Candidatus Ruthia magnifica str. Cm (Calyptogena magnifica): one gene and its partner. The protein of the gene in region 1 interacts with the protein of each later gene in a pairwise test. Links are inferred from orthologs where the notes say so. Each region holds a gene or a part of one and is shown in the gene's direction. Other genes may lie near its edges.

Region 1 (5,296 bases):
TTTTTTAAATTCTGTTTAAAAATTTCCGGTAATTTTAATAGATTAAGCCAATCAGATTTACCACCATTTTTATAAGAAGCGTCCTGCGAATAAAGTTTTGCTAAAGTAGAGAATGAATCACCTTTGTTAATTTTCTCGCTTAGATCAATTAAGAAGTCTTTAATCAAGCTATCTTTTGATCTCAATAATGAGTCTACTTGATCAATAGAATTAACGGCGATTTGTGCAATTTTTATTTGTTGCGTTAATTTGTTTGAATGATTAGGGGTTTTAATCAATTGCTTAATTATTTCAACCTCAGTAAGTTTAATATCAAGATTTTCAACAATAAATTGTCTAAGACCCTCTAACGATAAACTTTGTTTTACATGGTCAATAACTTCATCAAATTTAGGTAGAGATTGTAATTGCATTAAGTTTAAATTATTATTTGAGGCAATGTTGCCTAACATGCTATTAATCGCATTTTCTTTTGGCGTAATGTTTAGTTGCTTAATTTTCTGTAGTTGCAAAATTAAGTCTATTTGTTGATTGACCAAGACTAACTTTTGCACTTTGGTATGATTAGATTTAATGTCAACACTAATTTGGTCAAAAGTGACCAAATCATCATTAACAATGGCAATAATACTGTTAGGTATGGTAAATGCATTCAATGAAAATGCACAAATTAGTAGTAAAGTTTTGTTCATTTTAAAAATTATCAAGATTAACTAAGTAATTAGGTACATCTTCTTTTAGGCGTTTGTATAAATTTGAAGAGGTAACGCTCAATCCTTTAAGAACCAGCTCGAATTTGGTCACATAAGCATAATCATTACCACTAACATGTTCTTTAAAGTGCGCTAAACGCATCGCCCAACAGCAAGATGCATAAGCAATTCCTGTGGTTTCTTTGTTAGTAATTGAATCACTAATGGATCGATTAATGCCAGCAAACACATGTATTTTCTGTGTTAGTGGATAAGCGCCATATAATTCAGCTAATTTTTTACCATTATCATTATGATGTGCCAAAGTTAAAAATTTTTTAGGGCTTAGAATGTAACCAACCGAACTATTACGTTTACTTATTTTGTTGGTTTTTGGATTGTATTGCAGTGAATTATTAAAAGCAAAATCACGTATCATTAAATTAGCCGACATGGTAGCATCAGAATATTTTCTTTGGCTAGTTAAAACGCCACTACCATTCATACCTATGTCATCAAATCGGTATACTTGAGCTATTTTTAAACTTAAATAAGTATCACCCATTTCTTCGTCAATAAAATCTGATTCAAGACCAAAGGTAAGGTCATTAGCACTGGCAATTCTATCAATACCTGTAAATTTTTTCCCTGAAAATAAACCTTCATATGAATCATTTTTATCATCTGAATCAAAATTAGGAAGTACACTTTGGTCTTTTTTAGGTGTATAATTGTAAGCCAGTCTTGGAATTAGAGTTTGGGTTAAATTTGTACCAAATAAGGATATTTTTCTTTCTAAGAAAAATTTAGAATCAAGATTAAAACTAGCAATATTGCGCTTTTGATTAGCAACATCATTCATCGTATAATCGGTTGTTGATAAATTTAAACTTGGGGTGAGTGAATAGTTATTAGTCCTTAATGAACGACTAAATTTTGCCTGTACATAAGTGCGCACTCCAGTTTTATTGGTTGTGATGTTTGAGTTTTTATGTATAAATTTTGTACTAATCAATGATAAATTAACATTGCGCCCACCTAAAACTTTATAACCTTTGTTAAAAGATAATTCTGGTGCACGCGTGTACGAAGCACTACCATTATTAATGAGCTGCTCTGACTCAGCAAATAAAGACATGGTTAAATTTTTCTTTTGGTTTTTATAAGATAAATCAACATGAGATTGCAATTTTGTATCCGAAATATTACTATGAGTAATTTCTTTAAAATAATTCGAATCTGACACTCGATTAGTAATAATACTTAAATTAGTTTTGGTACTAAATAAGTCTAATTTTGAATTTAATAGCCAGCGCCTATTGTCAGTAATTTTATCTTTATCTAAATAAAGACCTTCAATTTCAAAACGCCCATAACCTAAGTAACCATTGTTAGTGATAAGTTGACGATATTTGCCTTCAAGTGCACTACCACGACTTGATAACTGGTTTAGTACTAAAAGAAAATCGCGATCAGGAGCAACATTAAAGTAATAAGGAATTCTAACTTGGTAGTTGTTGCCCTTATTGGTGACTGATTCATTGTAACTACCAAATGTTGGTGCTAAAAATCCAGAACCACGACCTTCCAACACCCATTCATAATGAGGAGAATAAAAAATAGTCTTTCCTAAAAACTCAATAGTAACATCTTCTGCCACACCCTTGTTTGCTGAAGAATTTAATGTGATTTTGCCAGCCTTCATTTGCCAGTCAGAATTACCAAGTGGGCATAAACTATAGCTACCTGAACTAAATACTTGCTTAGTGCCATCATTAGTCACAACTTGAGCGCGACCATTTATCATTGAATTAGGATAATGAAATTTGACCTTATTTAGTGTTGTATGAGTTACTTCGCCTTGTTTTTCAACCACAGCCTTATCACCAGTAAGCATAAGTTCGTTGTCTTGAAATTTAACATGACCAGTTGCTATAGATGTTTTACTAAACTTGTTAATACTAATTTCGTCAGCACTTAGAAAATATGTGCTTGAATTTAGTGAAACATTACCTTTTAAAAGGTAATGATCATCTTTAACAACTTCACTATAATTTGCTTGAACATCAAGATCTTTAATTTTGTCTGAAAGTACTTGTTTCTGAAAAAGTAAAGCATTGTTTTGGCAGTCTAACACTAAACTTTCGGCACTAATGATGCTAGACAATAGAATGAACAATAAATAAAGAGCTAATTGCTTTTTCATGATGGTTGTAATTTTTATGAAAATTATTATTTTAACATTATATGCCGTAATAATAAATTGCATAAACTTGCTTTAGTTTGGGTAAAATAACCCCGATTTTCACTATATTTGGACACACATAAATAAAATGACTTGGAATGACAATAATAAAAACCCTTGGTCTGGTAGTAATCAAACACCACCAGAATTAGAGAAAGTGATTAAAGATTTTAAAAATAAATTTGATGGTCTCTTTAATAATAAAAAATTATCAAGCGCTGGCACATCTAAAATTCCTTCAAGAGGTGGCTTTAAATATATATTAATTTTGGTTTTATTGGTCTGGCTGTTGTCAGGTATTTATATTATCGATCCAGCTGAAAAAGGTGTTGTGTTGCGTTTTGGCGCATTCCAAGAAGAAACTTCTCAAGGGCCTCATTGGCATATCCCTTATCCAATTGAAACTTTAAATAGGATTAATGTTGAACAAGTCAGAACAGCTGAAATTGGTTATCGTAATGTGGTTAATAACAATCGACGCTTTGGTGGTAATGTTTCATCCGAATCTTTAATGCTGACTAAAGATGAAAATATGATTGAAGCTAAGTTTGCGATTCAATATAGAATAAATGATGTTCAAGCTTATTTGTTTAATGTTGCTAATCCAGACACAACACTTCGTCACGTATCTGAAAGCGCTATTCGACAAGTTGTTGGTCAAAATACTATGGACTACATCTTAACTGAGGGTCGAGCTAATATCGCTGATAATATTAAAGAAAAATCTCAAAACTTATTGGATAAATATAAAACTGGTTTGTTGATAACAACAGTTAATATGCAAGATGCACAGCCACCAGAACAGGTTCAATCTGCCTTTTCTGATGCGGTTAAAGCTCGTGAAGACAAACAACGTTTGATTAACGAAGCGCAAACTTATGCCAATGATATTTTGCCAAAATCTCGTGGTAAGGCTGCACGTATGCTTGAGGAATCAAAAGCTTATAAATCTGAAATGATTTCTAAATCAGAAGGTGAAGCATCACGCTTTAAACAAATTTTAGCTGAGTATGAAAAAGCACCTAAAGTTACTAGGGAACGCTTATATCGCGAAACTATGGAAAATGTACTGGCCTCTACCAGTAAGGTAGTGGTTGATTCTAAAGCTAATAGTATGATGTACTTACCTATTGACAAATTGATTAATGCTAGACAAATAAATACCCAAGAATCATCAACACAACACAACAATCAAGGTGGTAATGTTAGAGAAATTTTCCGTAATAGAGGAGCTAGATAATGCAAAAAATAGGTTTAGCAATAATTGCTGTTTTATTCTTAGTATTAAGTTCAGTACTTTACACAGTAAACGAAACCCAAACGGTTATTAAATTACGTTTAGGTGAAATTATTACCGTTGAGGAATCTCCAGGTCTTAAATTCAAAATGCCATTTGTTAATAACATTATAAAATTTGACAATCGCATTCAAACTTTAGATGAACCAGCCGAAAGATTTTTAACAAGTGAGAAGAAAAATGTAATTGTAGATTCTTATGTTAAATGGCGTATTATTGACGCTGAGCAGTTCTACAAATCAACAGGTGGTAATATAGTAAGGACCAATAATCGTTTAACACAAATTATTAAAACTGGCCTTAAAAGTGAATTTTCAAAACGTACGATTGCTGATGTAGTTTCTAACGAACGTAGTGAAATTATGTCCAATATTGTCAGGCTTGCTAAAAAAGACATTGCTCAATTTGGTATTGAAATTGTTGATGTGCGTATTAAGCGAATTGATTTATCACAAGAGGTATCTAATTCAGTTTATCGTCGTATGCAAGCAGAACGCCAACGAGTGGCTAAAGAGTTTAGATCGAAAGGTGCAGAAAAGGCTGAAATTATTAGAGCTGCTGCTGACAAAAAACGTACCATTATTTTGGCAAATGCTTATCGTGATTCTGAGAAAATTCGAGGTGAGGGCGATGCAGCTAGTGCAAATAACTATGCACAAGCTTATAATAAGAACACAGATTTTTACGCTTTTTATCGTGCGTTAGCATCATATAAGAAATCATTTTCCAATCAAAGCAATATTTTAATACTCAATCCAAATACAGAATTTTTCCGTCACTTCAGCCCGCAAATTAAATAATTAAAATGGGGGCATGGCAGCTACCTGAAGGCATAGATGAACTCACTGACGATCAAGCATTAGTTTTTGAGTCTCTGCGTCGTCAGCTTTTAGACTTATATGCTGACAAGGGTTTTGGCTTGGTTATCCCACCTATGGTTGAACATGTTAATTCACTACTGCTAACCAGTGATACTATTGATGAGAAAACTTTTAAATTATTAGATCCTATTAGTGGTAAAATGTTAGGCGTGCATGCTGATATTACCCCACAAATTGCACG
Region 2 (5,251 bases), 420 kb from region 1 along the record:
AAATAAAGCTGCATCAATTAAGCCATAAACAGTGTATTTAGATTGCTGATTAGCTTGTTCAAGATATTCTTGTGTGTTAATTTTACCATTTGGATAAGCCATTTTTAGTTTTTGAATTTCTTGCATAGAAGCAGTCAAATTGCCTTCTGTGCAAAAAGCAATACTTTGTGCAATTTCTGTATTGGCCTCAAGTCCTAATTCGGCCATATGATTTGCAATCCAATCAACCAAATGATTGCTTTGCATTTCGAAGTGCTGAACAACAGTACCAAGCTGTTCTAGTGTTTTGAACCATTTGCTCTTTTGCTGTGCCATGTCCAGTTTTCCAGTGGAAACAATCAATAAAATATCATCAGGCAGAGTGCTGGCAATTTCAGTCAATGCTTTAGCACCTTTAATGCCGATTTTCCCTGTCTTTAGTCGACATTTAATAATACATTTCGGTGAAAAAAGAGAAACGGCTGAGATTTCTCTAAAGATTTGATTCCAATCAAAATTAGCATCAATATCAAAACTTATCCGTTCGTCAAACCCAACTTTTTTTGCTGTTTTATTTATTTGCGCTAAACTTTGTTCAATGAGTAATATTTCCGCACCAAAAATAAAATAAATAGTATCAAGTTTGTTGACTAATTGAATATTAAGTTGCTGCGGTTTAATTTTCATTAAGTTTAAATAATTTTCTTAACAGTTGTTTGATAATTAAATGACGCAATTGCTGGTAACCCTCTTCAATTTGCAGTCTGTTTGCTTGGGATACGTTCATCTTATTCAGATATGTATTAGCATTGAAGGTTTGAGATAGTAATAGTTTTTTACGCTGATTAAAGACCTTAATAGGTATGCTTAAGCTTAGTGTATAACTGCTAGCTTCATTATTCGAAGTATATAAAGCCGTACGTTGATTTTGATTTTCAGTGCCCACTTGAACAACTAGAGTTTGAGGTATGTTTTGATTAAAGCGCTTTTGTAACTCATCAGCAAAAGCATTATTACGGCTGCTGGTAATAGAGGCGTTTATTTCTGAGTTTTTATATGGCGGATGAAATCCACAAGAACTAAGAAGTATTATAATAATGGCGGTGGTTAATAAGTTGATTTTTGACATGACTCAAAAGTATCTATTAATTAAGATGATAATTATGACAGAATTTGAATTTATTTGTAGATAAACCTTGAAAAAATGACATCAGACCATATATGAGTGCACAATAGGGTATAATTAACCCTCTTGTTTTTTGCAATATTTTTTACATTATGTTTAAGAATTTATTACTTTGGTTGGTTTTAGGCAGTGTCCTTACTTCGATTTTTAGTCAGTTCCAAGTGGGTGATCAAAAAGACGACATTACCTATTCTCAGTTTATTCAAAGTGTTAACCAAGGTGATGTATCCCAAGTAACGATTGCTGGTAGTAATATTACTGGCGTAGGTGTTGGTGGTGAACAATTTTCAACTTATAGTCCGGGTGATTTAGGCTTGATGGGCGATTTATTGAACAACGGCGTTAATGTGGTTGCTAAACCGCCTGAAAAAGACGGATTTTTTAAGCAATTAATCATTTCCTTAGCGCCAATTTTATTATTAATTGGTGTTGTTCTTTACACCATGAAGGGTGCTGGTGGCGCAATGGGTGGGAAAAATCCAATGAGTTTTGGTAAATCCAAGGCACGCTTGATTACTAAGGATGAATCTGACACTACTTTTGATGATGTGGCAGGTGTTGATGAGGCTAAAGACGATGTGAGTGAATTGGTAGATTTCTTGTCCAACCCTGGCAAATTCACTAAAGTAGGTGGAAAAATTCCTAAAGGTGTACTTTTGGTAGGCCCTCCAGGTACAGGAAAAACTTTATTAGCTAAGGCAATTGCGGGTGAAGCTGATGTGCCATTTTTCTTTATTTCAGGTTCTGATTTTGTAGAAATGTTTGTTGGTGTCGGCGCATCGCGTGTACGTGACATGTTTGAACAGGCAAAGAAAAATGCACCTTGTATTATCTTTATCGATGAAATTGATGCCGTTGGTCGTCAACGTGGTGCTGGCATGGGCGGCGGTCATGATGAACGTGAGCAAACGCTAAACCAAATGTTGGTTGAAATGGATGGTTTTGAAGGCTCTGAAGGCGTGATTGTGATTGCTGCAACCAATAGACCAGACGTGCTAGATCCTGCTTTATTAAGGCCAGGCCGTTTTGATCGTCAAGTTATGGTAGATTTGCCTGATATTAATGGTCGTGATGCGATTTTAAAAATCCACATGCGTAAATTACCCATTGCAAAAAATGTTAAATCAATCAATATTGCCAAAGGCACGCCAGGGTTTTCTGGTGCAGACCTTGCCAACTTGACCAATGAAGCTGCGTTAATTGCAGCAGGTAAAGGTAAAAAATTGGTCGGCATGCAAGAGTTTGAAAAAGCAAAAGATAAAATTATGATGGGTTCTGAACGTAAATCTATGGCAATGGATGAAACTGAAAAAGAAATGATCGCTTATCATGAAGCGGGCCACGCCATTGTAGGTCGGTTGGTACCTGAGCATGATCCTGTGTATAAAGTAAGTATTATCCCAAGGGGAAGGGCGTTAGGTGTGACGATGTTTTTGCCAGAAAAAGACAGTTATAGCATTTCTAAGCGTAAATTAAATTCTCAAGTAGCCTCACTTTTTGGTGGACGTATTGCAGAAGAGTTGATTTACGGCACAGATAACGTAACCACTGGCGCAAGTAATGACATTGAACGTGTAACAGAAATTGCACATAAGATGGTGAAACAATGGGGCATGTCTGAGACGCTAGGGCCTTTAGCGTATGGTGAAGAAGAGGGCGAAGTGTTTTTAGGTCGACAAGTTACTAAACATAAGCATGTTTCAGAAGATACCTTCAAAGTTATTGATGTTGAAATTCGTAAAATTATTGACAGCAATTATCAAATGGCTTCAAAGATTCTAAAAGATAATAAAGATATTTTAATCGAAATGAGCAAAGCCTTAATAGAGTTTGAAACTATTGATAAAGAACAAATTGACGATTTGATGGATAGAAAACCAATACGTGAATCAGCCGTGATTGTTGACTCTGATGTTGCTTCTATAGAGTTAGGTTCTGGTGTTGAGCTGAATAATGGCAATAAAGATTCTGATGAAAAACCATTAAGTGGAGGTACTACCGAACAAGTCGCTTAATTTTATTTTTTCTGTTTTTGAACATACCCTACTAGGTAACGATGCAGTCTACTAATGCAATGATTATGGGTGTGCTTAATATAACGCCAGATTCTTTTTCAGATGGTGGTCAATATCTTGCTATTGACAAAGCCATCAATCAAGCTCAATTAATGATTGAGCAGGGTGCTGATATGATTGATATTGGTGGCGAATCAAGCAGACCAAATGCACCGAAAGTGTCAACTGATGACGAAGCCAGCCGTGTTATTCCTGTCATTAAAGTATTATCTAAGCTAATCAGTGTGCCAATTTCCATTGACACTGCAAAAGCAAAAATTATGCAACTTGCCATTGAGGCAGGGGCAAGTATGATTAATGATGTACGTGCTTTGCAGGCCAAATCATCCCTTGAAGTGGCGGCATCAACTGGTAAGGACGTATGCCTTATGCACATGCAAGGTAATTCTAAAACAATGCAAAACAATCCTGTTTATATAAATGTCATCGATGAAATCAAATACTTTTTTGATCAAAGAGTTGAGGCTTGTATTAATGCTGGTATTAACCAAAATAAGATTATTCTAGACCCAGGTTTTGGTTTTGGTAAAACATTCAATCATAATCTTGAAATCCTACGAAGCCTTGACGAGTTTAAAAGTTTTGGTTTGAGGATTTTGGTTGGTATGTCACGCAAGTCAATGGTTGGTAGTATGCTTAATAGTAGAAACATAAATGGAAGAGTGATTGGTAGTGTAACAACCGCTATAATAGCATCTCAAAACGGTGCAGATATTGTACGTGTTCATGATGTTTTAGAAACTAAAGATGCATTTAAGGTTTTACAAAGCGTAGCAGGATAGTAAATTGGATAATTATTTTGGCACTGATGGTATGCGTGGCAAGGTGGGTGTTGAACCTATTACCGCTGATTTTTTCTTAAAATTAGGTTGGGCAGTTGGCTCAGTACTAGCTAAACGAGCTAAAGCTAGTGTCATTATTGGTAAAGATACTCGTGTATCTGGCTATTTATTTGAATCTGCACTTGAGGCGGGTTTTTTATCTGCTGGTGTTGATGTTGGTTTACTAGGTCCGATGCCAACACCTGCAGTTGCTTACCTAACACAAACTTATAATGCCAGTGCTGGTGTGGTAATTAGCGCTTCACATAATAATTTTCAAGACAATGGTGTTAAGTTTTTTTCGGCTAAAGGTCTTAAATTAAGCAGTCAATATCAAAGCGAAATTGAGAAAAAATTAGCCGAAACCATGATCAGCGTAGGTGCTGATAAAATTGGTAAAGCCTATAGGTATGAACAACCACTTGGGCGTTATATAGAATTTTGTAAATCAACTTTTGATAGAACACAAAGTCTTTTAGGTCTTAATATCGTTATTGATTGTGCAAATGGTGCTACTTATCATATTGCCCAAAGCGTGTTTTCAGAACTGGGTGCGAATATTAATATCATTAATAATACGCCAGATGGTTTTAATATTAATGAGCATTGTGGTGCAACTGACACTAAATATTTGCAACAAGTCGTATTAGAGTCAAAGGCAGATTTGGGCATTGCCTTTGATGGTGATGGTGACCGATTAATTATGATTGATGAAAATGGTGAGTTAGTTGATGGCGATGAGCTAGTATTTATTATCGCCAAGGCTTGGCAATCTCAAGGTAGGTTAGTTAATAATACAGTGGTCGGTACAAAAATGAGTAACTTAGGTATGCATCACGCACTAAGAGATTTAGACATTAAATTTATCGAAGCTGACGTGGGTGATCGATTTGTGATGGAAAAAATGCAAAAAAGTGGTTCAATATTAGGTGGCGAAGGTTCAGGACATATTATATGCTTGAATAAAACCACCTCTGGTGATGGTATTATTTCTGCCTTGCAAGTATTGGAGGTGCTCGTAAAAAGCCAATCCAGCCTTGCTAAGTTAAAGCAATCAATGGAAAAGTATCCACAGATTTTAATTAATGTCAAAACTCAAGCAAGAATTAACCTTAAAAATTATACTAAACTACAACGAACTCAACTTGCAGTTGAGCAAACACTTGGTGATGAGAGTCGAGTATTAATTC

What was found.
Region 2: the proteins of hflK (region 1) and ftsH interact in binary tests that used the Escherichia coli proteins (3 or more experiments, as listed by UniProt). The link is inferred for Candidatus Ruthia magnifica str. Cm (Calyptogena magnifica) from one-to-one orthologs.

What each region holds. Positions count from the first base shown.
Region 1 is NC_008610.1:581,825-587,120, reverse strand. The notes cover bases 2,115-5,101. They hold hflK (FtsH protease activity modulator HflK), read left to right. Parts: upstream 2,115-3,025; coding sequence 3,026-4,177; downstream 4,178-5,101. Other genes in these bases: RMAG_RS02660 (ATP phosphoribosyltransferase regulatory subunit), read left to right, coding at 5,040-5,101; hflC (protease modulator HflC), read left to right, coding at 4,177-5,034; RMAG_RS02675 (LPS-assembly protein LptD), read right to left, coding at 2,115-2,898. Also shown: RMAG_RS02680 (peptidylprolyl isomerase), read right to left, coding at 1-692; more of RMAG_RS02675, read right to left, coding at 694-2,114; more of RMAG_RS02660, read left to right, coding at 5,102-5,296.
Region 2 is NC_008610.1:157,573-162,823, forward strand. Bases 777-3,718 are described here. They hold ftsH (ATP-dependent zinc metalloprotease FtsH), read left to right. Parts: upstream 777-1,257; coding sequence 1,258-3,180; downstream 3,181-3,718. Other genes in these bases: RMAG_RS00725 (LPS-assembly lipoprotein LptE), read right to left, coding at 777-1,108; folP (dihydropteroate synthase), read left to right, coding at 3,222-3,718. In the rest of the region: holA (DNA polymerase III subunit delta), read right to left, coding at 1-666; more of RMAG_RS00725, read right to left, coding at 656-776; more of folP, read left to right, coding at 3,719-4,022; glmM (phosphoglucosamine mutase), read left to right, coding at 4,027-5,251. UniProt on the Escherichia coli protein: Acts as a processive, ATP-dependent zinc metallopeptidase for both cytoplasmic and membrane proteins. Plays a role in the quality control of integral membrane proteins.